Regions from separate parts of the Bifidobacterium scardovii JCM 12489 genome, predicted to be linked through region 3. Evidence: riboswitches for the same ligand, from Rfam matches in the RefSeq annotation. Region 3 holds a riboswitch; each other region holds the start of a gene.
The links. A riboswitch is a leader RNA that binds a small molecule or an ion and turns the genes downstream of it on or off. The one in region 3 is predicted to bind thiamine pyrophosphate.
Positions count from the first base shown of each region.

Region 1: linked by a shared signal. The riboswitch ahead of tenA (thiaminase II) and the one ahead of BBSC_RS09330 (hydroxyethylthiazole kinase) in region 3 are both predicted to bind thiamine pyrophosphate.
Region 2: linked by a shared signal. The riboswitch ahead of BBSC_RS02965 (phosphotransferase) and the one ahead of BBSC_RS09330 (hydroxyethylthiazole kinase) in region 3 are both predicted to bind thiamine pyrophosphate.

Region 1 covers NZ_AP012331.1:1,243,795-1,253,862, reverse strand. Annotated here, with positions in the region: gene BBSC_RS05155 (beta-N-acetylhexosaminidase) at 1-569, opposite strand, end outside; gene BBSC_RS05150 (LacI family DNA-binding transcriptional regulator) at 756-1,883, shown strand; gene tenA (thiaminase II) at 2,121-2,792, opposite strand; TPP riboswitch at 2,913-3,016, opposite strand; gene BBSC_RS05140 (alpha/beta hydrolase) at 3,234-3,923, shown strand; gene BBSC_RS05135 (DUF4232 domain-containing protein) at 3,973-4,968, opposite strand; gene BBSC_RS05130 (hypothetical protein) at 5,185-5,538, shown strand; gene BBSC_RS05125 (hypothetical protein) at 5,673-6,434, shown strand; gene BBSC_RS05120 (MFS transporter) at 6,551-7,867, opposite strand; gene BBSC_RS05115 (adenosine deaminase) at 8,051-9,109, shown strand; gene BBSC_RS05110 (putative ABC transporter permease) at 9,199-10,032, opposite strand.
Region 2 covers NZ_AP012331.1:711,149-721,216, forward strand. Annotated here, with positions in the region: gene BBSC_RS02930 (OsmC family protein) at 1-106, opposite strand, end outside; gene BBSC_RS02935 (thymidylate synthase) at 302-1,102, shown strand; gene BBSC_RS02940 (dihydrofolate reductase) at 1,163-1,822, shown strand; gene BBSC_RS02945 (low molecular weight protein-tyrosine-phosphatase) at 1,947-2,459, shown strand; tRNA gene BBSC_RS02950 (tRNA-Glu) at 2,622-2,696, opposite strand; gene trmB (tRNA (guanosine(46)-N7)-methyltransferase TrmB) at 2,820-3,632, opposite strand; gene BBSC_RS02960 (ABC transporter substrate-binding protein) at 3,775-4,743, opposite strand; gene BBSC_RS02965 (phosphotransferase) at 4,828-5,970, opposite strand; TPP riboswitch at 6,054-6,153, opposite strand; gene galE (UDP-glucose 4-epimerase GalE) at 6,292-7,305, shown strand; gene BBSC_RS14155 (DUF4190 domain-containing protein) at 7,496-8,515, shown strand; tRNA gene BBSC_RS02980 (tRNA-Asp) at 8,715-8,788, shown strand; tRNA gene BBSC_RS02985 (tRNA-Phe) at 8,833-8,908, shown strand.
Region 3 covers NZ_AP012331.1:2,267,456-2,277,523, reverse strand. Annotated here, with positions in the region: gene BBSC_RS13050 (hypothetical protein) at 1-475, opposite strand, end outside; gene BBSC_RS09360 (response regulator transcription factor) at 728-1,387, shown strand; gene BBSC_RS09355 (hypothetical protein) at 1,453-2,928, shown strand; gene BBSC_RS09350 (YdcF family protein) at 2,999-4,066, shown strand; gene BBSC_RS09345 (thiamine-binding protein) at 4,550-4,930, opposite strand; gene thiD (bifunctional hydroxymethylpyrimidine kinase/phosphomethylpyrimidine kinase) at 5,026-5,883, opposite strand; partial or broken gene thiE (thiamine phosphate synthase) at 6,023-6,739, opposite strand; gene BBSC_RS09330 (hydroxyethylthiazole kinase) at 6,810-7,757, opposite strand; TPP riboswitch at 7,749-7,856, opposite strand; gene BBSC_RS09325 (hypothetical protein) at 8,052-8,582, shown strand; gene BBSC_RS09320 (transcriptional regulator) at 8,579-8,965, shown strand; gene BBSC_RS09315 (hypothetical protein) at 9,186-9,827, shown strand; gene BBSC_RS09310 (ABC transporter ATP-binding protein) at 9,940-10,068, shown strand, end outside.

The DNA of each region.
Region 1 (10,068 bases), 1.0 Mb from region 3:
ACCGCGAACGCGGGGTGGTCGCGGATGTGCACGAGGGGCAGCTCGCGCGGCGACTGGCGCAAAATCTGGCGCAGCGTCTGCACGCCGTAGCGCAGCCCGGCCGGTCCCCCGCCGCGCAGCTCCACGGCGGCGCGCCGGTACGCGGGCGAGTCCTCGCCGCCCGGTGCGACCGGCGCGACCGGCTCACCGAGCCCGCGGACATCGATCGCATATTCCTCATCGCCGAGATCCGCGTCCCAAGCCAGCGTGACCACGGCGCCGCGCATGTCCGCGCCCGTGGAGCCGGGGCGCTCCCGATTGTCCGGCTCCCGGCGCACCGCTTCCGGAACCGCCGAATCCGGCACCGCCCCCGAACGACGGATATCCGCCGAGCCGCCCGTGGCCCGGCGATACTCGCCGGCCAGCTGCTCGGCCAGGAACAGGGCGCTTTCGTCGATGCCGGCATCCATGACGATCGTCATCGCGGCGCCAAGCGCCGCCGAGCCGCCGTCGTAGCGCACCGTCACCGGTTGGGGAATCAGCACGAGGCGCTCCGCGCCGCCGTCCGTCGACTGCTGATATGCGAGCATGGGATGGTCCTTTCTTATCGCGCACCGTCGTCACACGATTTTGTAAACGTTTACGAATACTCAGCGTAGCACTGTTGTAAAGGTTTACAACAGCAGTGTGTCGCGCGCGTTCGCAGCCGCGCGCCGCCGACGCGCTACAATCGCCTACAGCGACCCATCGCCGCGCGGAGAGGACGTATACAGCGCATGCCAACCCAGACCATCGAGGACCCGACGCCGAACGGCGCATCGCCGGAACCCGGCTCGCCGCATACGCCCCGCAGGACGGCGACCATCATGGACGTGGCCGCGGAGGCCGGCGTGTCATACGCTACCGTCTCCCGCTACCTCAACGGCAACCCGCACGTGTCGGCCAAGGCGGCCGAGCGCATCGCCGACGCGGTCAGGCAGGTGAACTACACCCCCAACAACGCCGCGCGGTCGCTGGTGCGCCAGCGCACGCAGACCGTGGCGTTCGTGGTGCACGGCCAGCCGGATTCCATCGTCGCCGACCCGAACATCAGCACGATCCTGCTCAACGCGAACCAGACCATCGGCGACGCCGGCTACCAGCTCGTCATCCTGATCGCCGACTCCCCCGAAGCCGGCAGGCGCATCGCCCGCCTCGCCTCCAGCGGATTCGCCGACGGGTGGATCCTCAATTCCTTCCATACCGGCGACCCGCTGTTCGACGTCTTCACCCGCATCGATGCGCCCGTCGCCATCTCCGGCGTCGGCTACGGCGACAGGATCCCCTTCCCCACGGTCGACATCGACAACCGCGCGGCCTCCCGCGCCCTGACCGAACATCTGCGCTCATGCGGGCACCGGCGCATCGCCTATATCTGCGGTCCCGATTATCTGCCCTGCTCGGACGAGCGCCTGCGGGGCTTCCGCGACGCGATGGGCGGCGACGCCGACCCGTCGCTGATCGTCCGGGCCGGGGAATGGACGCGGCAGGAGGGGCGTGCGGCCGTCATCCGGCTGCTCGGCACGCTGGGCGGCGGCGCCGGACACGATGCCGACGCGCGCCGCATCCTCGCCGACCACCGCGTCGATGCGCTGATGTGCGGCAGCGACTGCATCGCGGCCGGGGCCATGCAGTATCTGATCGGGCAGGGCGTGGACGTGCCGGCCGACATGGCCATCGCCGGTTTCGACGACAGCTCCGACGCCACCGCCATGCAGCCCCAGCTGACCACCATCCGCCAGCCGCTCGCGGCGTTCGGCGTCAATCTGGCGTCGATGGTGCTCGATCAGATCGAGGGACGGCCGATCCGGCACACCCTGATCCTGCCGACCGAACTGGTGGTCAGGGGATCCACGGCGCGATAACGGAGATCCAGCCTCGCACGGCGGTTCCCCATATCAGCCCAGTGATCCATTTCGCACATGGATGAGCGGCTGATGCCACGATGCTATCGGCCATCCCCAGTCGGCTTCGCCGACAGCCCCCGCCAGCGGGGGCATGCACTTTGTGCACCACTGCGAACGACCTATCGGACCGCCCGCCCGGCGGGGCGTTCATCGCCTAAGCATTCACAAGACCGACCATCAGAGCACCCGCGGCCGTCAGCCCCGATCCCACTCCGGCTTCCACGAGTAGTGCATGTCGTAGGCGCTCGCCCAGAACATGTACTCGTTCTCGACGCCGGTCACGAAGATGTCGATCAGCTCGCGTTTGCGCTCCTCCGACAGCCCCTCGACCAAGCGCTCGATGTGCTCGATCAGCCACGCCGACCCTTCCCAGAACGAATCGGTCTTGTACATGTCGACCCAGCTCTTGTACGGGTTGGAGTCGAGGGTGCCGGCGAACTCGCGGGCGAGGCGCTGTCCGTAGTCGGCGTAGACCCAGGCGCACGGCAGCACGGCGACGAGCACGTCGACCAGCTGGCCGCCGTAGGCAATCGACAGGATGTTCGAGGTGTAGGCGCGGGCGAACGCGGACTGGCGCACCGCGTTCATCTCCTCCTCGCTCACGCCGTAGCTGGCCATGTAGGAGCGGTGCACCTTCGACTCGACGTTGAAGATGCCGTTCTGCACATTGACCATGAAGGTCATGATCTCGGAATCCATGGTCTTGGTGAGCGCCAGCGCGTGCACCTTGGCATAGTCCTTGAGGTAGCGGTAGTCCTGCAGCAGATAGAAGGCGAAGCGCTCGCGCGCGAGCGTGCCGTTGCCCAGCTCGCGGATGAACGGCTGCCGGTACCCCTGCTCCCAGACCAGATCCGCGGCCTCGCGCATGCGGCGGGCGAACGGCGGAAGGTGGTCCGGGGTGATCGGCCCGAACGCCTCCGCGTCGAACGGCTCGTCGGACGGCACGCCCTGAGCGGCATCGGACAGGGTCGGCTGGATGGACGGACGATACTCCATGATTATGTCTCCCTTCGCTGGTGTTAACCAACAGGTTCTAAGGGTCAGGCCCACGGCCTTTCTCAACCCGTCACCGGGTTCCCCTGCATTACGCCGATCATTATGGCACCGCACACCGACCGGCGGCGTGTGCCGCGCGCCGGTTCAGCCCTCCGCGCCGGGGTTGCCGGGCGTATCGCCCGGGCCGGGCGGGGTGGACAGACCGGCCTGATCGGGCGGATCGGCGAGCGTGGCACGCTTCCCCGCACGGCCGATGAACTAAGCTGGATCGCACGTCATATGCCACAGCGGCATCGCGTTTCGGGAGGCGATATGCACATACGGATGACGGCCAGCATCGAGGGCATCGGCGGCGAAGGTCCGGCCGGCAGCGGCGACGACCGCGTGTTCGTCATGTTCCATGGATACGGCAACGACGAGGACGAGATGGTGCGCATCATCGAGGCCGTCTACCGCACGGATCGGGACGGCGCCGCGCATGGCGGCCAGGCCGGCCCGGACCGGACCGCCCTGGGACCGGAGCCCAGCTACCTGTCGTTCCGCGGCACGCATGCGAGGCCGTATATGGGCGGCAACTACTGGTATCCGGACGGGTGTTCGGTCGGTGAACGGCGCCGCGCATGCTCCGAGGTCGGCGATGCCGTCGCCGCGCTGCTGGCCGGACCGGCGTTCGCACCGCGCCGCAAGATACTCGTCGGATTCTCGCAGGGCGGGTACCTGTCGTACCGCATGGCGCTGGAGCATCCGGGCCTGTTCGACGCCGCGGTCCTGCTCAGCCCGTCGTTCGCCGGCGAGTCCGGCACCGTGCTCGGCCCCGACCGCACGACCGCGTTCTTCCTCGCCTACGGCTCCGAGGACCGCACGATCCCCGCGGACGACCAGCGCACCGCACGGCGGGTGCTGGAGCAAACCGGGCGCCTGACGCACCGCGTCTACCCCGGCATGGGGCACGCGATCAGCGACCAGGAGATCGCGGATATCCGCGCGTTCCTGACCCGGTAGCCCCGCCGGCGACGCGCGGCCGGCGGCACCGGCGTCACTCCACGACGAGTCACTCCACGATGGATAGGCGCGCGACCGACTCCGGCCGCCATGACCCGTAGTGGCGAAGGAACCAGTTGGGCCGGTCCTTGGACGCGGCCCGATAGGAGACCCGGCCGCCCACGGCCAGAGCATGGTCCCGCCCGTAGACGGACGCCGTCGACAGCAGCGAGCCATCGTCGACGGTTCCGCCGGAGCCGGCCTCATCCAGCGTGACCAGCGCGGGAGGGATGCAGGGGTGCAGGCCGACGTTGCGCAGAGTCAATGTCGCATCCGCGGGCGCCCCACCGGCATCGTCCTTATCGTCGGAGTCATCCTTCGCCAGCATGCAGGGCTCATCCAATGCCGGATCGACATCCTCCGCCGCGCCGGATGCGTCGCCGCCGCGCAACGGCCCCAATGCGGCCTGCGAAAAGCCGCTGACGATGACGTCCATCCCCGGATCGGTCGCCAGCAGACCGTCGGCGGCAGCGTTCGCCCCGACGTGCACGGGCAGTGCGGACACTTCGCCGAACGCCAGCGTGATCGAAGTCTTCTCTTCGGCGTCGGCCTGCTGGCCCGCCTTCCATTCGACCGCCGCCGTCACCGACCGGAACGGGGCCAGCACGATGGTTTCGCCATCCGGCACGCTGCTCACGCCGGTCTGGCGGTTGCCCGGCACGACGCGCAGATGCTGGTCCTCATCGCCGCGCACGACCGTGAGCTCCGGAGGCCCCGACGGTACCGAGCACGCTCCGTCCGTCGTGTTCATGACGCGCAGGTACGCGATTGCGTCGCCCATGGCCTGATCCTGTGATTCCGCGACGGCGGCGAGATCATCGTTCCCGCAGGGCGGCGCCCCGGAACCCGCAACGCCCGCATCCTTTCCCGAAGCCACCGTCAGGGCGACGACCGGACGTGCCGGTTCCGGGTGATAGCACAACACGGCGGCGATCAGCCCGGCGATGACCGCCAACGGCGCGATCAGCGCAACGGACCTCGCCGGGCCTTCGGATGCACGACTCATGGTTTCCCCCTCTCGCAGACGATCGCGTCTGTGCCCAACTGGCTGCAAGTATAGCGGATCAAGCATGTAAAACCGCCATTTTCCAAGGGTCGCAAGCCTTCGACCACATACCCCGTTGCTGCTGGACAGCCTGGTTCCGGATCGCCTATCGTCATGCGAAAGACGTTACCGGCAGCGCTACGAAGCGTGGTCGCGACCATGGATCGGAGGCAACATATGAACAATTCCATTCTTCATAACCCCAACTATGCGCTACATCACCGTCTCATCGACGATGACGTCAGACACATCACGCCCGAAGAGGCGTCCTTTGCATGGAGCAACCAGATGTTCCGCCGTCCCCGTCCCCGTACCGATCCTCTGCAGATCGCCGCGCTGGGCCATGACTCACACGGTACAATGATCGAGATGGTCGCCTACGACGCCGGCGCGTATGCGGACAGAAACGGCAACCCGCAGAACTGGCCCAAGGACAAGCCCATGGAGCCATGGTTCCGGAAACTGCTCGACGAACATCCCGAATGGATATGCCGCGAACCGGAGCAGGACCAGGAGCAGGAGCAGGGCTAGCGCCACCCGTGCGCAATCCCGTCCGGCATGATCGCCCTGCGGCGATTCCGGCCCCATACCGGGTCCGCGCGACTAGAGTTGGACCACGGATACCGCACCCGACCAATCGCGGGAGATCCAAAGGAGGACTCATCATGGGATTGTTCGACTCATTGAAGCATGCGTTCGGCCATCACGGCCACGGCAAGCGCGTCGGCGAACCGCTGACCCTCGCCGACGCGAAGGCGCTGCTCGCCTCCATCGTGGTGCGCCAGCAGCTGGCCGACATGCGCAAGGTGGCCGACGCGGTCAAGCAGCTGCAGGACGAGCTGCCCCAATACGCCACTTTCGGGATGTCCCACTACTACAGCGAACCGAAGCGCGTGCGCTTCCAGTCCGAAGGCGGCAGGTTCATCGACGCGGACGCGATCGCGACCGCCTACGCCGCATCCACCATCGTGCGCGACGAATGCGAGATCCAGCATCTTATGGGCGATATCGCCGACAACCGCGAGCACCGTGGCCCGGCGACGACGCCGGCCGTGCCGATCGACGGCCTGCTGCGCGCCACCGCCGAGCGCACGCGGCCCGGCGCCGACGACCGGTCGCGGCGCGACTGGCTGTTCGCCCTGTTCGACCAGTTGGGCGACATCGACGAGGCGACCAAGCACAACCTCGCCCCGTTGGCCGACCAGCTGTCGGATACGCTGCCCGAATCCGGGCAGGCGCAGGCCGCGGCCGACCCGCGCGGGCGGATCACGGCGATGATCGCCGACGCGCTGTACCCGGACGATCAGAACGGGCACGCCGCCGTGCGTGAGCTGATGATGGACCCGAGCGCGACCGCAACGGATTACATGGATGCGGTGACGCTGCTGCACGGGCACGGTCTCGCCGTCCCCGGCATGGCCGACTAATCGCCGAGCAATCGTCCGCACGCGGCATACGCCGGCATACGCGACCGCCGGCCGTCGCCACGGAGGCGCCGCCGCCGCATCCGGCTCGGCCTGCTCCCAGCTCGCTTCCGGCCCGCTCAGTCCGCACCTGCGGAAACGTCCTCGGCCTCGCCGCGGGTGATGAACGGCATGCAGGCCAGCGCGCAGACGAACAGGACCACGGCGTAGATGAACATCCACCGGTACTCGCCGAGCGACTGCTGGATGAGGCCGAAGATCGTGGGGCTGATCGCCGCGCCGAACGACGTGGCGAGATAATAGTAGGCGGTCATGGCGCCGGTGTGCTCGACGCCGCCGAGCTGCGTGATCCACGGCAGGGCGTTGACGACCACCAGGATCCAGAACACGCCGTACGTGAACGCGAGGATCGGCACCATGAACGGCCGGCCGACCCACGGCATCGACACGAACAGCGCGGCGGACAGCACCAGGCCGGCGCTCATCGTGGCGCGGCGGCCGAACCGGCTGCCGATCATGCCCGCGGGAATCGCGAACGCGAGCATGCCCACCGCGTACCACACCAGATCGCCGCCGGCCGTGGCGGCGTCCATGCTCAGATCATGCGTGGCGTACAGCGTGAAATAGGTCTCCACCGCGTTGCCGCCCATCGTGTACAGAAACAGCACGATCAGGATCAGCATGAAGCTGCGCCGCGCCTCGCCGTCCAATCCCAGCCGCGGCACCACAGCCTCGCGGAATTCCTTCCACGACACGAACGGCAGACGAGCCCGCTCGCCGGGCGCCGTCACGAATTCGGCGGGTTCGCGCACCAGGCGCATCAGCGCGGTGACGGCGGCGACCATGATGACCGCCCCGGCCACGAACGCCGCGGACATGCCGAACCGCTTGTACAGCAGGCTGCCGCCAGCGAGCGCGAGCACATTGCCGATGGAACCCATGAAATTGATGATGCCGTTGGCCCTGCTGCGCAGCCTCGAATCGGTCACGTCGGGCATGAGCGCCACGATCGGCGCGCGCGACGTGGCCATGACCACCGCGTAGATCACGATGGCGGTCACGGTGAGCGGCACGTTCGGCGCGACCGAAATCAGGATCAGGCACAGCGCGCCGAGCGGTATGGAGAACAGCGCGAACGGCAGGCGCCGGCCCCAGCGGGTCCTGACCTTGTCCGACAGGATGCCGAACAGCGGTTGGACCGTGAACCCGCAGAAATTGTCGATGCCCATGATCATGCCGACGACGGCGGTCGGCAGCATCAGGCCTTTCAGCTTGATCGGCACATAGGCGTTGTAGAGCGCCCACGCCGCGGATATGGCGAGGAAACCGAACCCGATGGAGAACGTCTGCGCATAGTTGAGTTTCGGCCGTACGGCGGCGCCGGCCGTGGCGCCAGCGGCGCGCCCGGCGGCCGCATCATCGTTTCTCGAAGTCACAGTTCATCCTTAGTCGGCCGATATGGCCGGTCGCCGTATCGCGGGATACCGCAATATGACATGCGCGTGAATTCCAGTCACCACCCACCGCCCATTCTAGCGACTACACTGGTATGTCAATATCCGCGTCCGGGCCGGCCACCGCACGGCACAGCACGGGCGCCCATCCGGATCGGAGGAATCATGACCAATGCAGCCACGGCGATCGCCGCCGACCTGTCGCAGGCCCTGCGCACCATGCCCAAGGCGGAACTGCACGTGCACATCGAGGGCACGCTGGAACCGGAACTGGCGCTGGCGCTGGCCGAGCGCAACCACGTCGCGCTGCCGTGGACCGATCTGGAGGAACTCAGGCGGCAGTACGAGTTCGAGAACCTGCAATCCTTCCTCGACCTGTACTACCAGCTCATGGCCACGCTGAGGACCGCGGACGACTTCCGGGACCTCATGCTCGCCTATCTCGAACGCGCGGCGGCCGATGGCGTGCGGCACGCCGAGATCTTCTTCGACCCGCAGGTGCATGTCGGCAACGGCATCGACCTGGACACGGTGATCGACGGCCTGCTGGAGGGCCTGCGTCTTGGCCGCGAACGCTTCGGCATCACCGGAGGGCTGATCCTGTGCATCGTGCGCGACATGCCGGTCGCCTCGGCCGAGGCGATGCTTACGGCCGCCCGGCACCGCGCCGGCGACCTGATCGGCGTCGGGTTGGATTCGGCGGAGGTCGGCTACCCGCCCTCGCTGTTCGCCGAGGTGTTCGCCAAGGCCCGCGCGCTTGGCCTGCACTGCGTGGCGCACGCCGGCGAGGAGGGCCCGGCCGCATACGTGGCCGAGGCGCTGGATCTGCTGCACGCCGAGCGCATCGACCACGGCATCCACGCGATCGACGACGAGGCGCTGGTGCGCCGACTGGCCGCGGCCGGCACGCCGCTGACCTGCTGCCCGCTGTCGAACCGGCGCCTGCAGGTGGTGCACGACCTGCATGACCTGCCGCTGCGCCGTTTCCTCGACGCCGGGGTCGCGATCACGGTCAACTCCGACGACCCGGCCTATTTCGGCGGCTATATCGCCGCGAACTACGAGGCGATGGCGTCGGTCGGGTTCACGCTGGACGAGCTGTCTCGGCTCGCCGAGAACTCGATCCGGGCCACCTTCCTGCCGAACGCGGACAAGCAGGCGCTGCTTGACGAACTGGACGGCTGGAAAGCGCGGCATCTCGGTGATGAGTGTCCCGCGTCATAAGTTCGCATACTATAGGCTCCCCTCGCTGAAGCTGAGCCAGGATTACGAAACGAATGAATGACGCAGGCCACTAGCGCCCGTCAGTTGCTCTACCTGCGCCGGTCGAGCAGCGCACGGATGCGGGCGGCGAGATGCGCGTCGCGCACGGAGGTCATGGAGGGGAAGGTGCGGATGAGGCGGCGCTGCTGCCAGTTCAGGCGGCGCAGCACACGGTCGGCCTGTTCCTTCGTCCATTGCGCGGACTGGGATACGTATTCGGCCGGGTCGAGCAGCCGCCCGGCGGATTCCTGCAGCCGGCCGGCGGTCTCCTTCCACTGTTCGTTCGCCGCGTCGATGCGCGTATCGATCTGCTCGATCTGCTCGCTCTTGAACGCATCGATCTCCTCGCCGATGCGAGCCAGGCGCGAATCCAGGCTGCACAGCCCGGCGGCGGTGATCGCCGCATCGACCGTGGCCGCCAGGAACAGCACGCCGGCCACGAGATGCAGCATCAACGGCGGCCACGCATCGAGCACGCCCATCAGCCACGGCTGCACCACCAGCTTGACCAGCGTGGCGCCGGCGCCGAAGGCGATGAACCCGTTGAGGTATACGCGCCCGTTGATGTTGAGCGGCTTGCCCGTGTAATCCCACAGCCGCACATGGAACAGCTTCTCGATGGCCCACGACGACAGGTACTCCAGCGTGCAGGCGAGCACGCCGCTGGACAGGAACAGAGCGAGCGGATTGGTCACGTCGGCGAGCAGTACGATCACCAGCAGCGCACCGAAACCGTAGATCGGGCACAGCGGGCCGTTGAGCACACCGCGGTCCTCGAACCGCTTGCGCAGCACGACGCTCAGCATCGTCTCCCACGCCCATCCGACGAACGAGTAGGCCAGCCAGCACAGCAACACCCGTTCCGCCACTCCCAGCACCGTCATATCCGGCTCCTTCCCCGCCCGCGCGGCGACGGTCAC
Region 2 (10,068 bases), 1.6 Mb from region 3:
GGGTGAACACGCCCTTGCCCTTGCCGAACTTGATGTGCGCGCCGTCGTCGCTGAACGCGTCCCATGAACCGTCCTTGTTGCGCTCGACCCACAGTCGCTTGCCCATAATGCCTCCTCGTGCATTGCGCGGTCGCGCCCCTCGCGCCCGTCCACTGACTAATCTATCCCAAAAACGTTGTGCCATGCGCGTAGCCGCTCAACAGACAGTCGGATTGGTACACTGGTGCGCATGGCTTTAACTCAAGAACAGCTCGCAGATATCCGATCCCGCATCCCGGCGCGCCCCGAAACGGACATTCCCATGCCGTACGAGGATCTGGTGCGCAGGATCCTGACCGAAGGCACCCTGAAGTCCGATCGCACGGGCACCGGCACGATCTCGCTGTTCGGCCAGCAGATGCGCTTCGATCTGAAGGACAGCTTCCCGCTGTTGACCACCAAGACGGTGTTCTTCAAGGGCATCGCCTATGAGCTGCTGTGGTTCCTCAAGGGCTCTAGCAACATCCGCTGGCTGCAGGAGCACAACGTGCACATCTGGGACGAGTGGGCCGACGAGAACGGCGATCTCGGCCCGGTCTACGGCGTGCAGTGGCGCAGCTGGCCGGCGCCGACCCCGGAGGATCCGAACCGCACCATCGATCAGATCAGCAACGTGCTCGATCTGGTGAAGCACCATCCGGACTCGCGCCGCATGGTCGTCACCGCGTGGAATCCGGCCGAGGTCGAGAACATGGCGCTGCCCCCGTGCCACGCCCTGTTCCAGTTCTACGTGGCCGACGGGCGGTTGAGCTGCCAGCTGTACCAGCGCAGCTGCGACATGTTCCTCGGCGTGCCGTTCAACATCGCCTCGTATTCGCTGTTGACGCTGATGATCGCGCAGCAGGCCGGGCTCGAGCCCGGCGAATTCGTCTGGACCGGCGGCGACTGCCATGTGTACGACAACCACGTCGATCAGGTGCTCGAGCAGCTGGGGCGCGACCCGTACCCGTACCCGCGCATCGCCATCCGCAAGGCCGATTCGCTGTTCGACTACGCGTACGAGGACTTCGAGATCGTCGGCTACCGGCACCATCCCTCGATCAAGGCGCCGGTGGCGGTCTGACGCACGGTCTGAGGCGTCTATTAGACTTCTGACCCAGTTCGATCCCAAGGAGTGAATGAAATGGAGTATGATAGTAGCCGCAGTGGCTATCACGAACCCGAGCCCGGATCTGCCGGGCTGGAAACCGCCGAGGATTGGGGCGATGACTACCCCAAGACCTTCTCGGTGAATCTTATCTGGGCCGAGGCCCGCGACAAGGAAGGTCGCGCCGGCGCCATCGGCTTCGAGGGCGGCATGCCGTGGCACCTGGCCGAGGACATGAAGCACTTCAAGGAGCTGACCGTCTCGCACCCGGTGATCATGGGCCGCAAGACGTGGGAGTCCCTGGGGGCCAAGTACCGCCCGCTGCCGAACCGCGACAACATCGTGATATCGCATGACGTGAATTACCATGCGCCGGGCGCCACGGTGGTGGAGAGCCTGGACGATGCGCTCGACCTCGCCCGCCAGGAGGCCATTCCCGACGACGGCCTTGATCGCAGCGAGATCTGGGTGATCGGGGGAGCGCAGCTGTTCCGCCAGGCCTTGCCGCTGGCGTCCAAGGCGTACGTGACGCTGCTGGACGCGGTGGTGGACGCCGACGCCTATGCGCCGTCGCTGCGCGACATGGTCGACTCCGGCATGTGGCATGTCGTGGGCGAAAGCCCATGGAGGAAGCCCGCCGACCTGAGCGGCAATGTGGCGGCGTACCAGTTCGTCACCTATCAGAAGGCCCGCTGAACGGCTTCCGCTGACCGCCGGCTCCGGCTCCGGGCATCTCGCCTTGGGCCGGCCGACCGTCAGCCGCCCGTCCGCACGTATCCGGCCGCCGTGGGCGGATCGCAAGAGAAAGTTTGCACTACCGATGACGCAAGATCACCCGTATACCGTGATGACCGTATGCACCGGCAACATCTGCCGCTCGCCGATGGCCGAGATCATCCTGCGCGCCGAATTCGAAAGCCGCGGGCTTGCCGATCGCGTGCGCGTGATGTCCAGCGGCGTGTCCGACGAGGAGTACGGCAACCCGATCGACCGGCGCGCGGTGCGCGTGCTCAAGGCCGATGGCTACGAGATTCCGACGCATCATTTCGCGCACCGGATCACGCGCGAGGAAATCGAGGAGAGCGATCTCTTCCTGCCGATGACCGCCTCGCACATGCGCGCCCTGCTGCGCCAGCTGCCCGCCGACAAGCGGGGCAGCGTGCACATGTACCGCAGCTTCGACCCGAACCTGCCTGCGGTGACCCCCGGCCGCGAGGACGCCATCGATCTGGTCGACCCGTGGTATGGCGGTCCGCGCGAGTTCCAGGTCGCCATCGACCAGATCAAGGAAGTCGCGCCGTATATCGTCGACTGGGTCGAGACGCAGCTGTAACGGTTGCGGCGGCCGAGTCCGGGTGCCCGTCTCCTCTTGTGGGGAGTCGGGCACCCATCGTTTTGGGACGGTTCCGGGGATGCTTGGCCGGGGCGGGTAAGACGTGAGGGCGGGCAGTGCCCGGAGGCGAAAAAAGACCAGCCGCGGCTGGTCTTTTCGGGTTGGTACCCCCAGAGAGAGTCGAACTCTCGTTGTCAGATTGAAAGTCTGGTGTCCTAACCGTTAGACGATGGGGGCGGACAACTTGATTGATGATACGCGAGCGCCCTAGGTTGCGCAAATCGGCGTGTCGCTATGCGGCTGGCGCGCCCGGGAGGAGCGTGGCGCCGGGCGCGCTCCTCCCGGCATCCGGACACGCCGTCACACCGCGCGATAGGTGAAGTCGTGGATCGTGCGGCCGGCGGCGAGGCCCTTCTTCTCGAAATTGGTGAGCACCCGGCCGCCGAAGCGTTCGGATTCGGCGAAGTCGGCGTGCGGCATGTCCGCGGCGAGTTCGGCGTTGCCTTTGCCGACGTGCCCGGTCGGCAGGCTGACCGTCAGCCCGCCGGCGTTCTCGAACCCGGCGATGCCGTCCATCACCTCGTGCACATGCAGCGCGTAGTCCTCGATATCGGTGGCGATGCGCCACACCCCGCCGTCCGCCAGCGCGTGCCGCACGCTCGCGGCGAGCTCCGGCTGCACGATGCGGCGCTTGTGGTGCTTCATCTTGGGCCAGGGGTCGGGGAAGAAGGTCCACACTTCGCCGACCACGCCGGCGTCGGCATGCGCGAACAGCTCGGGCGCGTTCACCTGCGCGATGCGGATGTTGCCCAGATCCTGCTTGCCGGCCAGCAGCAGCGTGTGCGCGACGCCGGGGTCGTACACTTCCAGCGCCAGAAAATTCACGTCGGGGCGCGCGGCCGCGGCCGCCACGATGTTCTCGCCCTGCCCGGTGCCGATCTCCACGATCAGCGGATTGTCGTTGCCCCATGCGTTCCGCACGAAGTCGGCGTCGAACCGCACGTCGTCGCGCACGTTCAGCGAGCCCTCGCCCGCCGCGGCGTCCAGCAGGTATCGGTCGGCGTACCGGTCCCATGCCCGCTGCAGACGGTCGTCCAGGCGGCCCGAGCGGCGGACGAACGACAGCACCTTGCGGCCGTACAGCGCCGGCTTGTCATCATCTTGAGTAGTCATGCTCCCATTTATACCGTTCGCCCGCGAACGGGACCGGGGCCCGCCGTGTGGGGACGGGACGCGGTCGGTTCGCGGGCGAATGGTGGATGGGTCGCGGTGCGCGGTTCGCCGGCGGCGGGCCGGCCGCTGCCCGGCGGTCGGATCAGACGGCTTCCTCGAGGTGCAGCGGCTGCGGCATCGGGTCGTTCGAGTGCGGCAGCAGCGCATTCGTGATGCATCCGCCGTCGATCGAGGCGAGCGCGCGGTCGAGCTGCACGTTCAGATGCCCGTTCTCGGCCATCCACGTCGTGTAGCTGCGCACCATGTCGATGTTCGCGGTGCCCCAGTTGCCGTCGGCGTCGAACCAGGACGGGGTCACGGCCTCGAGCGAGGCGGCGATGACCTTCGGGTCGATGTGACACAGCGGCGGCTGCAGCGCGTGCACCGCGGCCGCGGGATCCTCCCTGGCCATCGCATAGCCCTGCGCGGTCGCCTCGGCGAAGTTGCGGACCAGCTGCGGGTTGCGGTCGAGCATCTCGCGGCGCACGGACACGAAGTACGAGTGGTGCGGCGCCACGTCGATCGCGTCGAACGGCAGCACGACCAGCTGGTCGAACGGCTCGGAACCCTGGTACGGCTCCCACCACGCCACGTTGATGAACGCGTCGAATTCGCCGCGCTCCACGGAGCGGATATCCGGCTCCCACTCGCCCGGGTCGATCGTGATCAGCTTGGAGAAGTCGCCGCCGTCCTTCTCGACGGCCTGCTGCAGCTCCGTGTACAGGCGCTTGACGCCCATGGGGATGCAGACGCGCTTGCCCTCCAGGTCGCGGAATCGCGTGATGCCGGTGGACTTGTTGGTGATGATGCCGCCGATCTGGCACTGGTTCATCACGGCGAACGAGAGCAGCGACGACTCGCCCTGCTGGTGGAACAGCAGCTGGTTGAGGCGCACCAGGGCGATGTCCACCTCGCCGCGCGCCAGCAGGTAGGCGGGGTCGCCGCGGTAGAAGTCGCCGCTGGTGAACTCGACGTCGATGCCGCGCTCGGCGTACAGGCCGCGCTCGCGGGCCAGGTACATGCCGGCGTGGTTGGTCCAGGGATGCACATATTCCAGACGGACTCTGAGCATGGGTGTTCTCCTTTGATTGTGGGGGTTGATTGGTTGGGAATCGGAAAGGCGGGGGCGGGAGCCGCGTTGCCGTGCTGGGATCTCCTACAGGGCGGCGCGCACGGCGTCGAGGAACGCGCGCCCGGCGGGGCGGAAGAACCATGCGGTGTGCGCGATCAGGGACACGTCATAGCACCACGCCGCATCGTCGGCGCGGCCGGTGCCGTCGGCGTAGTAGCCGATCCAGTTCAGCGACGCCTCCGCCTGGGCGACGGGCAGCATGTCGGCGACCAACGCGCGTTCGTTGTCGCCGAGCGGGCGCACCCGCTGGTATCCACGGATGATCGCGCCGGCGATGTCGGGCCGGCAGGCGGTGTCGTCCCCATTCATGATCTGCACGAATTGGATGGCGTTGCGCTCCAGCGCCTCCACCAAGTCGAACACGGCCGCGTTGCGGTCCGCAAGGCCGAAGTCGAACGCCGCGGACGGCGCGTCGCCGCGCCACAGGAAATTCGACACATGCGGGTCGCCGTGTGTCCAGCAGGACGGCAATTGATGGTAGGCGCCGCTGATGCGTTCCGAGAGTCGGCGGTGCTCCGCCAGATCACGGCGCAGATCGCGGTGCGTGTCCTTGAGATATCGGGCCACCGAAGGGCGTTGCGCCAGCCAGTCCTCCAGCGCGGCGTCCAGGTCGTCGCTGGCGAACAGGCCGAAACGGTCCTGGAACGGCGAGACGGATTCCGGCCGGGGCTCGTCGAAGGATGCGGCCGCGAGCGCGATGCGGGCGAGAAGGGCGCCCAGCCCCTCCGCCTCGGCGAGACTGCGCGGGGGATCCCAGGTCAGCGCGTCGGCATAGCGGTCCTCGCCGTCGGCCCGCGGGCAGACCTCATATACGGATGGCCCGACGGCGAGCGTGGTCCGCAGCGCGCCGGGAGCGGCGTGCTCGTCGAATTCGAGGAATGCCGGGCACGGCATGCCGGCGCTCGCCAGATGCGCGACGAACCGGTGATAGGGGAGTATGGACGGCGTATCGCGCACCGAGCGGTCGTAGCGCTTGATGAATACGTCGCCGTGATCGGTGCGCACCGTCGACCCGGACGCGGTCGGCCGCCCGCTATGGGCCAGCACCTCCTGCGCGCGCATCGGCTCGGCGAGCGCCGCGAGCACGCGGCCCGCCTCGTCGAGGGTCACGTCGGGCCATCGCTGCGCGACGATGTCCAGCTGCGGGTCGTTGTCGGCGTTCTCCATGACGAAGTCCTTTCGTTGGGCGGACCCCATCGTGCGGATCGACGGCGATCCGTGGCCCGTGCGGCGCGTGACGTTGGTGGCGCGCAAGCGGACCTGAGACTTCGTTCGCCGGTACTAGCCGAATCACGTTCTACGGTCGGGATCGTCCCCTCTCAGCTCGTATGAGCCCCCGTGTCTGATGGAAAAACACAGTAGGCCGAAGCGTGTACAACGTGCTATACTCAAATTGTACAAAAAGTAACAAATCAGAGCAAAAGTGAACAAAGGTTCGAATGGTAGCCTCTGTTCGCAGGAGCCCACTGAACAATCGAAAGGCCAGACATGACAGTTCTCGTCACTGGTGGGTGCGGCTATATCGGCGCCCATGTCGTCCACGCGCTTCACGAGGCCGGCGAACGGGTCGTCGTCGTCGACGATCTGAGCTACGGCAAGCCCACCCGCATCGAAGGCTCCCGTCTGTACGGCATGGACATCGCCGCGCCGGGCGCCGGCGAGCGCCTCGCCGAGATCCTCGACGCCGAAGACGTCGATTCCGTCATCCACTTCGCCGCGCGCAAGCAGGTCGGCGAATCCGTCGAGAAGCCGCTGTGGTACTACCAGCAGAACATCAACGGCATGCTCAACGTGCTCACCGGCATGACCAAGTCCAAGAACGCCAAGAAGCTCGTCTTCTCGTCCTCCGCGGCCACCTACGGCGTGCCGCCGGTCGATGTGGTGCCCGAGGACGTGGTGCCGATGCTGCCGATCAACCCCTACGGCCAGACCAAGCTCTTCGGCGAGTGGATGGCCCGCGCCTGCGAGCAGCCGTTCGGCATCCGCTTCTGCGCGCTGCGCTACTTCAACGTGGCCGGCTGCGGCCCCGTCGAGCTTGAGGATCCGGCCATCCTGAACCTCATCCCGATGCTGTTCAACCGCCTGAAGCAGGGCAAGGCCCCGGCCATCTTCGGCGATGACTACCCGACTCCGGACGGCACCTGCGTGCGCGACTACATCCACGTCTCCGACCTGGCCGACGCGCATATCGCCGCCCTGAAGTACCTCGACCGCGACGAGCGCAAGTACGACGCCTTCAACGTCGGCACCGGCGAGGGCACCTCCGTGCGCCAGATCGTCGACGAGGTCAAGAAGGTCACCGGCCTGCCGTTCACCGAGGCCGTCATGGCCCGCCGTGCCGGCGATCCGCCGCACCTCATCGGCTCTCCGAAGCGCATCAACGAGGAGATGGGCTGGCACGCCAAGTACGATGTCGAGGACATCGTCAAGTCCGCATGGGATGCGTGGCAGGCCAACCCCGAGCACCACATCGACGTCGCCACCTGGAAGCAGGTCGACTAGCGGCGTCGCCGTTCCGCCGCGGGGCGGGTGTGCCGTCGTCCGCCATTCGGCGGCCGGCGGTCGCCCGTTGCGCGGTGAGCGAACGGCTCGTCGAGCCGCGATCAGGCGGTGATTGAGCTGACTGAGATTACGGGGCGCAGTCCGGGAAACCGGCTGCGTCCCGTGCTTTTCCGGGCGTAGACTTGAAGCCATGAGCGATACCACTCCGAATTCAGATCCGCAGGTGCCGTACGACCAGCAGGGGCCGGCACGGGGGCAAGCGCGGGATCAGGCGCAGGGCCAGCAGGGGCGGTCCTCCCAGTCGAATCCATCGAATCCATCCGGTCAGCCGGGCTCCTTCTCCCAATCGGCTCCATCCGCGCCGCAGGCGGGGTGCGGGCAGTCTTCCTATGCGCAGACGCCTTCCGCTCAGCCGTCTCCCGCACAGCCGGCATACGGTCAGGTGGGCGGTCAACCGGGCGGTCGCCCGGACGGTCAGGTGGGGTATGGTCAGGCGTACGGCCAGCAGTCCTACGGCCGGCAATCTTACAGTCAGCAGCCTTACGGTCAGGTGCCATATGGCCGGCCGGGCGGGCCGGCGTATGGCGGGCCGGGCGACGATGGTCGGCAGTACGCGCAGCAAGGCGGGCAGCCGTATGCGGGACAGGCCGGTCAGCAGGGCAACCTGTATGGCTATCCGCCGCAGTACGGATATCCGGCTGCCGGTCAGCCCTATCCTCCGCAGGGCGTGCCGGGTTACATGGCGCCCTATGAAAAATGGAACGTGATGTGCATCGTGGGCTTTGTGCTGGCGTTCGTCCTGCCGCCGGTGGGGTTGGTGCTTTCGATCGTGGCTCTGGTGCAGATCAACAAATCCCGGGAGAAGAGCAAGGGACTGTCGGTCGCCGGCATCGTCATCGGGGCGATCAACACCGTGCTGCTCATCCTGATCATCATGTTCATCGGCTGGGCGATCAACGCGGTGTCCAACTATCCGTACGATCGGTCCTATATGTATGACGATTGCTCCTATTCGATGGACGGCGAATGCGACGGCTCGGATGCGTGGGACGATTACGCCGATGATTTCTCCGCCAAATATGCCGGCGCGTACGGCGCTTCCGGTGATGCCGTTGCCCCGCGGGAGTCGGCTTCCGGCGCGTTCGCCAATGCCGATGGGCGGTACGCGGTGGAGTATGGAGCGTCGCTGGGTGACGTGCTGGGGGAGTGACCGGCTCGCATGGTGCCACGCGGGTGATTGTCGGAGCGAGTGGTTTCGGATGGGCGATTTCCGCATGATCGCGCGGATCGGCGCCTTGGCGGACGGGTCGCCGGCACGGCTTCGCGAGTGGCGACACGCCGTGATTTGCGTGTGGCTGAGATATCTGTAATATAACTACTCGTTGCCTCGCACAAGTGAGGATCAACACGGCCCCGTAGCTCAGTTGGTTAGAGCGCCGCCCTGTCACGGCGGAGGTCACCGGTTCAAGTCCGGCCGGGGTCGCTGGAAGCGATGAACCCGGATCCTCCGGGTTTTTTCAACTCCATGGCTCTGTAGCTCAGTTGGTAGAGCGAACGACTGAAAATCGTTAGGTCAGCGGATCGATGCCGCTCGGAGCCACCACGCGGAACCCCGCAGGTCTTGCATCACAAGGCTTGCGGGGTTTTCGTTTTGTCCTCATATACCCATGGAACAGGCGAGGGGCGGCCGAACCGGCGGGTTTTAATGCGGCGTCGTATTAAAACCACCCCGACACGCCTACTGACACAAGACTAAACCCGGAACATAAACACCACATTTAGTTCCTGTAACCCGGTTTCCGAACGGGACTCGTTGTCGAGCCTGTGGGCGAGATGCTCCGCTGACGGGTATTTGAGCGAGGCGAAGCATATATCCTGTGGGAATCGTGCTCTGCTGTGTGCTGTATGGGGTGCGGGATGTTGAGACCGTATTCGTGTTGCTCCGCTGAGAAGCGTCTGAGCGGGGTGGATCGTATACCGAGTGGAAGTTGGGCCTTGTCGCGCTCTGCATGTGGCGCGGAATGTTGGGCCTGTATTCGTGTTGCTCCGCTGACGGGTATTTGAGCGAGGTGGATCGTATATCCTGTGGGGATTGCGCTTTGTTGCGCGTCTATACTCGGGGCGGATCATCGAGTGTGTAATTGCATTGCCTCGCTTGGCCATAGCTAGGCGGGGCAAGTCATATACCCTGTACGACGTGCGCTTTGCCATGTTTCTTTACGCGGGGTGGCCCGTCGAGCCGCTCATGGCATTGCCTCACCCGGCGATACCTGAGCGGGTTGGATCGTCTGGCCCATAGCCAAACCGCCGCTTGGTGGGTGTTCGAGTGTGTATTGCGACGTGGTTGCTCCATCGGCGCGACCACGTCCTGGCGCATTCGCACGTATATGGGCAGGCCATATACCGGTGCGGATGGGCATGCTGCTGACTTGCGGTTGCTATTGGCCGCGTAAAAGGCTGGATGCCAGCATGGATGCGGAGGCGCATGCTGGCTTGCGGTCGTGGTTGGTTGAGTAGGGGACCGTATGCCAGCGGGGATGCGCGGATGTGATTGTGCCGGTTTACGGTTGTAACTGGGCACAAGGCTTATTGGATCGGATGCGCGCATTGGCCCATGCCGGGCATATGGATGCTCCGGATGGAAACTGATGCTTGGATGCTTGGATGCTTGGATGCTTGGATGCTTGGATGACGGCATTCGTCCGTCTCGGACGGGCAAGAAGCGCGACACGCCCGGATGCGAAGAAAATTTGGCCTGCAGGC
Region 3 (10,068 bases):
GCACCCAGGCCAGCATCCGGCCGTTGAGCGTCAGCGGGTCCGGATCCACGAACAACTCGCGCAGCCCGTAGCGGCCGATCGCATAGCAGATGAACGCCACTGTGGCGTAGAACACCAGCAGCATGCCCATGCCGGACAGCGTCTGACCGATGAGCCGCAGGCCGTCGGTACGCATCAGCGCCCACCAATCCGGCCACGTCAGGTACGGGTATCCGGGTTGGAACCGCAGATTGGTCCAGCCGAACGCCAACGGGCCGATCAGCGTGCTCGCCAGCGGGAACGACAGGCTGCCGGTGCGGATCAGACCGAGTATCAGGTTCGCCAGTCCCAGTGCCAACGGCCAGAACGTCATCATGCTGGTCAGCCAAATGAAATGGTCCGGCGAACCCGCCTCGCGATCGGCCTCGCTGACGACGACGGCAAATGCGGAAGCGCCGAATTGCAGCAGCAACAGCACCATGGCCAATACGACCATGCCGATCCAATGCGCGCGGTTCCATGTGAATTGCCGGGAAGCCCGGCCGGTGCCGTGAGCGACATCGCTCCTGTTGGGCCTCTTGAGTGCGTCTGCCCGGTTCATCGGTATCCCTCCCATCACAGCACTGTTATGGACTGGGTGATGATTCCATCGTAAATCGGCGGAAAACGTGGGATGATGATTGTCATAGCGGTTATGACACCGCGGGCGGGGACGCCCCGCATCGGGCACACTGGAGGGGTGGGCGCAATGGCGATACGCATCGGCATCGTGGACAACGATCCGTACGCGCTGAAGGTGTTCAGGGCGATGATCGAACGCATGGCCCCGGATTTCGAGGTGGTCTGGACCACGAATCTGGGTGCCGTGGCGATCAGCCGATGCCTGAGCCCGGCCAAACGCCCGGATGTGCTCGTCACCGACATGTCGATGGGCGATGTCCCCGGCACCGAGGTCTGCCGGGCGATCCGTGCCAAAACGCCGGAAGTCGGACTCGTGGGCGTCACCTCGTACGCGCTCGCCTCGTTCCGTGACGAGGCCGCGCGGTGCGGCGCCCAGGCGCTGGTCGGCAAAACAGATCTGGACGGCCTCGCGCTCGCCATCCGCGGCGCGGCTCAGGGGCTGCCCACCAACCCAGTGGAGGGCGGCGGGGCGCAGCCCTTCGTGGACGCCGAGACCGCCCACCTGTCGCTCGAGGACGCCGCTTTCGTCCGACGCGGGGCGCTCTCCGCCAAGGAACGCGACACATTGCGCTGGTATGCGGAAGGGCTGACCACCAAGGAGGTCGCCGAACGACTCGGTGTCGGCGCGGTCACGGTTTCGACCTATGAGCGCCGGGCGCTCGCCAAACTCGGCGCCCGCAGCCGAGCCCACGCCATATCCATCTGCGTCAAACGGCATGAGATCTGATGTGCGGCGGCCGGCGGCCTGAAGGCGGGCCGGGCTCCAAGGCGAGAGGTGAGGGAGGTGCTGATATGGCAGGGTTCCGCGGAAAACTGGCGGCTCTCGATGCAGGCGTGCGCAACGCCTGGCTGCTGACTGCCACGTTGGTCGTCGCTCTGGTCTGCACGGCGGAGACGGTTGCCGGATTCGCGAGCGGTGATATGGCGACGGCGGATTGTCTCGTCGCGTTCGCGTTCATCGCGGTCATAATCCTGATGGCGTTCCGCCCCGTGACCGGCTGCGTGCTGACCGCTGCGCTGTGGACGGCGTTGTGCCTGAGCCCGATGGCCATGCCCTCCTCCATGATGCTCGCCATACTGCTGGCCGTCGGCATCGCCGGATATACGGACAAGCGCCTGGCGGTGGCCGTCACCTCAATGGCGTTGCTGGCATGGTTGGTTCATGCCGGCGTAATGATCCGCTGGCCGTGGGGTTCCGGCTCCACGAACGATATGGCCGCTCCGATGCCCGATGCGCCGGCTTCGTCCGGCTTGCCCGACTCCGGCGATGTGTCCGGCGATGTGTCCGGCGGTTTGAGAGGCTCGGATGGCGTCGCCGGCGGGTCGGCTGGCGGAGACGATACCGGAGCCGGCGGTTCGGATGGGACCGGCGGGTCGGACGATTCGTCGGGCTCGACCGGTCGGACCGGTGGCCAGCTCATCCTCGGCACGGTTGCCCTCTACGGGGTGATGCCGGTGGCCGTGCTGTTCGTCGGTTTTCTACTCGGCGGCATTGCGGCGCGGTGGAATCACGAACGCAGCATGGCCCGCGCGGAACTGGCCCATCGCCGTCAGCGGGAGCGCGCGGCGCAGGACATCCACGACTACGTGTCCAACGACCTTGCCTATCTGATTCTGCGGTTCGACAAGGATATCGCCGACGGCAAGGTCCCGTCCGTCCAGGAGCTGCGCGAGTTGCGTGGCGTGGCCGCGGGCGCGCTGGACCGCACGCATCAGGTCATCGGCGTGATCGAGGGCAGGGGAGAGGCGGATGCACGGGCGGCGGATGCGCGCGGGCCGGACGGCGGCGCTCACGATGGCGCTTCGCGGGCCGGCGGCGGCCGGCGGGCGTCGCGATCCGAGGACGGGCGCGACTGTCCGCTTGCCGAGCAGATTCGCGGCATCGCGGGCAATGGCGATCAACGGCTGGCGGAGCTGGGCTTTGACGGCCAGACGATTGTCTCCGGTGCCAATGGCGAAGCGGGGCGCAGCGATCTGGTCGCCGGGCTGCTGGAGGAACTGTACGGCAACATCGCCAAGCATGCCGACCCGGAAGCCGGTTATGTGATGACGATCGGCATCGGACTGGATGCCGTGCGCATCGCCTGCATCGACACGGTCCGCACGCCGTCGGATGCGGATGGCGACGCGGAACTTTCGACCGGCACCGGCCTCAACCGTTACCGGCGATTGCTCGAGCGGCATGGCGGCGCCCTGCATATCGCTACGCAAGACGCCGAATGGACGCTGTCGGCCACCGTGCCGGTGAAAGCCGAACCCCGTTCGTGATGACGTAATGCTTCCATGTGGGATATAGTGGCGTCCAGAGCGGCATGCGCCGCATGAGGGAGGATCGGTCATGGGTATGGGAACGACGGTGGCCTCCGTATTGGCGTTGTATTCGCCGAGCATACTGTTCGGCATGCTGTTTCTGCTGTCGTACCGCAGGGAGCCCCGACAGTTCCGCAACGCGATCTGGCTGCTGCTGTTCCTGCTGACGTTCCTGACGACCACGCTCCTGCACTTCGGCGAATCATGGGCATTGTTGCCGCTGGTGCTGACGGTGGTGTTCGGCCCGCTGATCGCCGTTGTCTTCCTGCTGGCCAATACGGTGGTCGTCGTGCGTCATGAAGGGCTATCGCTGGCTACGCTGCTGCCCGCGTTGCTGGCCGTGGCCATCGTCGGCTGGTTCGTGTGCTATCCGCTGATGCTGGTGATGAAAGCCCCGAAATGGCTGATATCGGTCGCCTCGCTGATCACGCTGGAAGGCGTGTGGTTCTTCTTTTCGTTCGCGGCGCTGCTGGTGTATTCGACGCTGTACCGCCTGCTTCCGCGCAAGCGCTCGTACGACTACATCATCATCCATGGCGCCGGGCTCATGCCCGACGGCACTCCGACCCCGCTGCTGCGCGGGCGCGTCGACAAGGCCGTGGCCCTGTGGAACCGGCAGGGGCGGTCCGGCGTGTTCATCGCCTCGGGCGGGCAGGGAGCCGACGAGGTGGTGTCCGAAGCGGCATCGATGCGGCGGTATCTGAGGGAACGGTGCGGTGTGCCCGCCGAGTCCATCCTCATGGAGGACCGTTCCACCACTACCATGGAGAATCTGCGCTTCTCGCAGGAGCTCATGACCTCGCTGCGTGGGCCCCAGATCGTTGGGCACCGGCGTGAACCCGCATACCGCTGCGCGCTGGTCACCAGCGACTACCATGTGTTCCGCGCCAGCGAGTACGCGCATACCATCGGGTTGAAAGCCGACGGCATCGGCAGCCACACGCGCGGCTACTACTGGCCCACGGCGTTCATCCGCGAATTCATCGCCGTCACCAGGGCTCATCTGTGGCCGTACATCGTCCTCGCTGCGCTCTGGCTGCTGCCCAATGCCGTGTATGTGATAGTGGCGTTGCTGCGCGTTCTGCTCGTGCACTAGATGCGCGGTCGGCATCTAGTGGCATACGGCCTATGCTGGCATACGGCCTGTTCCGGAGCCTGCCGGGGCTGTATGCCAGCAAGGGATTGCGGGTGGTTGGATCGGGCCTGACCGGGAACGCGGTATTGTGACCGCGCGCGTATGGCGAATTGCAGCGTCTTTGCATGTTTGGTGCGAGTTGTCGGTGCGAGGGTGTGTAGCAGAACCGGTTGCACACCCATGATAAAACGTATAATCCGGCATGATTTAGGGTCGGTCTCGGCGTGCGCGCACCGACAACTCGACGTTGGCGTACCGCAGGCACTTCCGGACGCGTCGGAACTGCCCGGAGACGTGTCCGGAAGCATCCGGAGATGTGCTGAAACTTCCCGAAGGCGCGTCGAAACCGCCCGAAACCATCGCTGATGGTGCGTTTGGCGTATCGACGGCACATGGCGGTGTGTCCGGCGCGGCATAGGAGGCGCCGGACACACCGCCCGAGGGCTACTCTTCGCCCTGCTTGGCGGCGATGATCTCGTCGACGAGCTTCGGCTTCTCGATGAGCTGGCCGGTGAAGCCGGGGCGGATGTCCATGTGCAGCACGAGGCTCGTGCGGTAGCCCTGCTCCGCAAGCTTCTTGGCGGCGTCGCCGGCCACCCGCAGCACCTCGTCCAGATCGCCCTCGACGTTGGTGAACACCGCGTTGGTGCTCTGCGGCAGGCCGGATTCGCGGATCACCTCGACGGCCTCGGCCACATACCCCGACAGCTCCGAGCCCACGCCGTGCGGCGCGATCTGGATCGCCGCCACCGTGTTGAGATACGGCTTGCCGGTCTTGGGATCGATCGGCACTTCCTGCTTGATTGCGTTACGGTCGAACGTCATATGTCGCTCCTTGGCGAATAGCCTTCCGTTGATATTGACTGATATTGGCCGATGCCGTCTGATGCCGACGGCTTCGGCCGGCACCGCCGCCGGCATCAGCGCCAGCGCCACGCGTGGTCCATCGGCCCCGAGCCGTGGCCGAGGTCGAGCTGCGCGTTGAGCGCGCCGGTCAGATACTCCTTGGCATGGCGGATCGCGTTCTCCAGCGTATCACCCTTCGCGAGGTTCGAGGCGATCGCCGACGAGAGCGTGCAGCCGGTGCCGTGCGTGTTCGGGTTGTCGACGCGCTCGCCGTCGATCCAGACCGCCGTGCCGTGGTCGAACAGCAGGTCGTTGGCGTCGGCAACGCCATGGCCTCCCTTGACCAGCACCGCGCAGCCGTAGTGCTCTCCGATGACGCGGGCCGCATCCTCCATGGCCGCCCGGTCTCCGATGCGCGCATTCGCGTCCGCGTGCTCCGACCACTTGCCGGTCTCGAGCGTCGCCTTGTCGTGCGCTATGAGGTCGAGCAGCACTTCGGTTTCGGGGATGTTCGGCGTGATCACCGTGGCGAGCGGGAACAGGCGCGTGGTCAGCGCGGCGATCGCGTCATCGTCGATGAGCTTGGCACCGGAGGTGGCGACCATCACCGGGTCGAGCACGATGTTCTTCGCCTGATGCGCCTCGAGCCGGTCGGCGATCGCGTTGATCAGCTCGGCGGACGAGACCATGCCGATCTTGATGGCCTGCGGCGGGATGTCGGTGAACACGGCGTCGATCTGCGCGGCGACCATGGCCGGCGTCACGTTCTCCACGCCGGTGACGCCCATCGTGTTCTGCGCGGTCAGCGCGGTGATCGCGCTCATGCCGAACACGCCGTTGGCGAGCATGGTCTTCAGGTCGGCCTGCATGCCGGCACCGCCGGAGGAGTCCGAGCCGGAGACGGCGAGTACCGGGATGAGGGTGGTGGTCATGATGGTTCCTTTCGTATGACCGCGGCGAACGCGGTGCAAATCTTCCGTGGTTCCGCCCGGCGAGCGCCATGCGGGCGTAGCCGTGGCGTATCCGTATCGGGCGGGGCTTGCCATACCGGCGCCGTGGGGAGCGTCAGGCGCGGTTCTCCTTCCACGCTTCGACCAGTTCGCGGGTGGCGGCCAGCGGATCCGGCGCCCCGGCGATCGCCGAGACGACGAACCATCCGGCCGCCTTCGTGCGCGCCAGCATCGGCACGTCGTCGGCGTGCACGCCGCCGCCGACCACGATCGGGTAGGCGCTCGCCGCGCACAGCGCGTTGATCTGGGCCTCGTCCAGCGTGTGGCGGGTGCCGTCCGCCTCGACGACCGCCGCGTCCGGCTTGGTGATGGTCGCATGCAGCGGGCCGGCGCCGAGGTAGTCGATGCATCCTTCCGGCAGATCGTTCGCGGCGCGCACCTGCGCCACGAGCTCCGCCGACAGGCCGATGATCGCATCGTCGCCCAGCAGGGCGCGGGCCGCCTGCGGCTGCATGTCGGTCTGCCCGATATGCACGCCGTCGACCTTGATGCCCAGATAGCGGCACTGCCATGCCACGTCCACGCGGTCGTCGATCACGAACGGCACCGATTCGGATTTGCCGTTGTCGGCGATGACCTGCGCGATCTGCCGCGCGGCGGCCGTGATGTCCGCGGCGTCCCCGGGCTTGGCGCGCAGCTGGATGAACGTGGCGCCGCCCTTGAGCGCCTCGTCGACCACTCCGGCGACCGGGCGCCCCTTGGTGTCCTGCGGCCCGACCACGAAATAGGCGGACAGGTCGTACTGGTCGCGCATCGATGCGTATGGATAGTTGCTCATATCATGTCCTTTGCCATTGGGTCTGGTTATGCACGCCGCATGCGGGCTGCCGCCCGCACATGAACCGCCGCTAGCGCGCCACGACGATCTCGGAGGCGGCGACCTGCTCGGGGGTGAGATTCCACAGCGCGTCGAGCAGATGCACCTGGAACGAACCCGGGCCGTCCGAAAGGCGTTCGGCGATCTCACCGGCGCGGTTGTAGAGCAGGGATGCGGCCAACGTCGCGGTCAGCGGCTCGGCCACGGCCAGATAGGTCGCGGTCACGCCACCCAGCGAGCATCCGGCGCCGGTGATCTTCGACATCAGCGCGCTGCCGCCGGGCAACCGATAGATGCGATCGCCGTCGGTCACCAGATCGACCTTGCCCGACACCGCCACGGCCGCTTGGCCGCCGGGCGACAGAGGCGCCATATGCCGGGCCAGCCGCCTGGCCGCATCGGTCGCGGATTCCACGTCGTCGACGGATTCCACGCCGGCCGGCCGCGTGCTGGGATGCTCGTCGCCCGAGACGCCATCGTCCTGCCTGCCCAGCCCCCACATGTCGCACAGGGCGATGACCTCCGAGGCGTTGCCGCGGATGATGGTCGGCGGATAGTCCTTGAACGCGGTCAGGATGGCGGTGCGCGTCGCGCCGATGCCGGCCGCCACCGGGTCGAGCACCCACGGATGGCCGCTCTGGTGGAAGGCGCGCGCGATCTGCGGCAACGCCTCCTTGTAGAACGGCAGCAGCGTGCCGACGTTGATGTAGTCGGCGCCCGAAATCGCCGACGTGTCGATCACGTCGTCGGGCAGAAAGCTCATCGCGGCCGTACCGCCCGCGGCCAGCTGCGCGTTCGCGACCAGATTGATCGTCACGAAATTGGTGAAGGATTGGGCGAGCGGCGTCGTTGCGCGCACGTCGCGCACCGCCTGCGCGATCCGGTCCCGCAACGCTGCGGGATCCCCCGCCGCATGCGGGTCCGATGGCGTTTGCGCGGCCGTGCGGCCATTGCACCCATGCCTATGCGAATCGTTCATATCGCTGCTCCCTACGATGGTCTTAACCAACAGGTTCTAAGGGTCAGGCCTGCGCCATTCTCAACCCGTCGTACCGGCCGGGTTCCCCTGCATTACGTTGCCGACGCTATGCACCAACATGGACAATTTCGTGTCGAAATCGCAAAACCGGTATCGCCGGTCTGGCGCGTCGCCGCGATGTGTGGCATTGGACGCGTTCGACACGCCAACTTGTTTCTATGATGGAAAGTAGTATTGTTTTCCGTGTTGGAAAGAAGTTTTGTCGCGACGACGATGAATCGAGATGATGCGCACATGGATGGCGAACGATCGTTCCTGCCGGATTCACCGGCGGAGCAGGCCCTGCGCCTGATCGACGGCGACCGTGCGCGGCTGGTCACGCGCGTGCGGTTCCCGCACTGGTACTACCTGTCGCTGATGGGCAATGCGGCGTTTCTGGACCTGCTCGCGTGGTCGGAGCTCAGCGTGCCGGCGTCGGTGTTCGGCGGATCGAAGGAGGTGCAGGCGTGCGCGTTCCTCGCCGCGTGTGCGATCGCGCTTGCCTGGCTGTTCGGCAATGCGTTGCGGATCAGCCGCGAATATGGGCTGATGGTCAGGGACCGGCATTGCCTGCGCCGTATGACCGGCCGTGCGTGGATGCGCCTGACGGGTGCCGCGGCGGTGTGCTGGGGCGGCTGCGCGCTGATGATGGCCGCCGGCCTGCATGGCGTGCCGCTGCTGTGGATGCTGCCGGTCGTTGCCGCCTCGGCCGGTGGATTCGCCTATCTGATGCGCCTGCTCGAGGACGAGCTGTTGCGGGGCGTGGCCGGAAGGAATCTGCGATGAATGAGCGGACTGTTGGGCGGACAGACGGCGGGAGCGGCGAGGAAAGCGGTGTGACGCCGCATTTCGACGAGGTGATCCACGCGCCGATCCGGCTGCGTATCTGCGGGCTGCTGGCCGCCTCCGACTCGGTGCGGTTCGACGTGTTGCGAGACACGCTCGGCATCAGCGACGCGACATGCTCCAAGCATCTGAAAACCTTGGCGGACGCCGGATACGTGACGATCGAGAAGAAATCGGGGCTTACGCGGCGGTACCCGATCACCTGGGTGTCGCTCACCTGGCAGGGGCTGGCCGCGTTCAACGCGCACGTGGAGGCGCTCCGGCAGATCGTCGCCGGTGTGATGCCGGACCCCGGCGAGCCGCGCTATGACAAGGCGCGGTGATGCTGACGAACAGATCGGGGGAGGGTGTATAGCTGTGTGCGGAGATCACTCCTCAGGCCGCTTCGCGGCCAGCGTCCAGCAATCGCGGACGGCCTTCGATCGCGTTCTTTCCGCTCGCCTGTCGGCTCGAACACACCTGAAAACGTCTCTGGCGTTTTCTTCAAGACTCGGCCCCCTCATGGGGAGTAGAAAAGCTAAGCGGAAGAACTGAAGGGATCATATGAAGGGGTTGCTGTACAGGGATCTGGGACGGCTGCGGCATGACTGGGTGATGCTGACGTTCGTGGTCATCGGCGGCGCGATGCCGTTGGCGTCGCTGATCCGCGACGAAATCGGGCACGCGGATGCCGCCGTCGCGACGGTCGATCTGGCCGCCGCACTGGCGTCGATGCTGATGATCGTCGTGCCGCCGGTGATATCGGGATCGGTCGGAGGGGATCGCGGCGACGGCGTCCTCGGGACGTTCCGGTCCAGTGGCCGGCCCATGGGAGAGTACGTGGCGGAGAAACTGCTGCTGGGCACCGTCCCGGCCGCGGCATACACCGCCGTGATCCTGGTGGTCGCGGCGCGGGCGATCGGCGTGACGGATGCGGAACCGATCGCGTTCATGCTGACGGCGACCGTGCTGTTCTGCGTGTTCACCACGCTCGGCGTGCTGCTGACCGGCGGCAACGTCGTGATCGGCATGCTCGTGTCGGTCGTGGTCTTGGCCGGTCTGGCCGGCTCGTGGCTCATGCCGACGCGTATTCCGCTGGTCGTCAGGACGGCGGGATTCGTCGTGGTCGCTGCGGTGCTCGGCGTCATCGCGGTCGCTGTGTTCGACCGTCGGTTCGTCGATACGCGGCGGGCGCTCCCCTCCTGATCTCGGTCGGGTTGTTGTTCTCTTTACTTTTGTCATTCTCTTCATCATTCTTTGCGTCATTTCGACTTCGCTTCGCTCCGCTCGAGACGACGGGAGAGGGAAAGGGGCAGATATGCCTGAAAACGGTCGGACGATCATCGCGGCGCGCGATGTCACGTTCGGATACACGCGCAAGAAAACGGTGCTCGAGCATGTGAGCTTCGACGTGCCGCAAGGGCAGTCGCTGGCGATCCTGGGATAC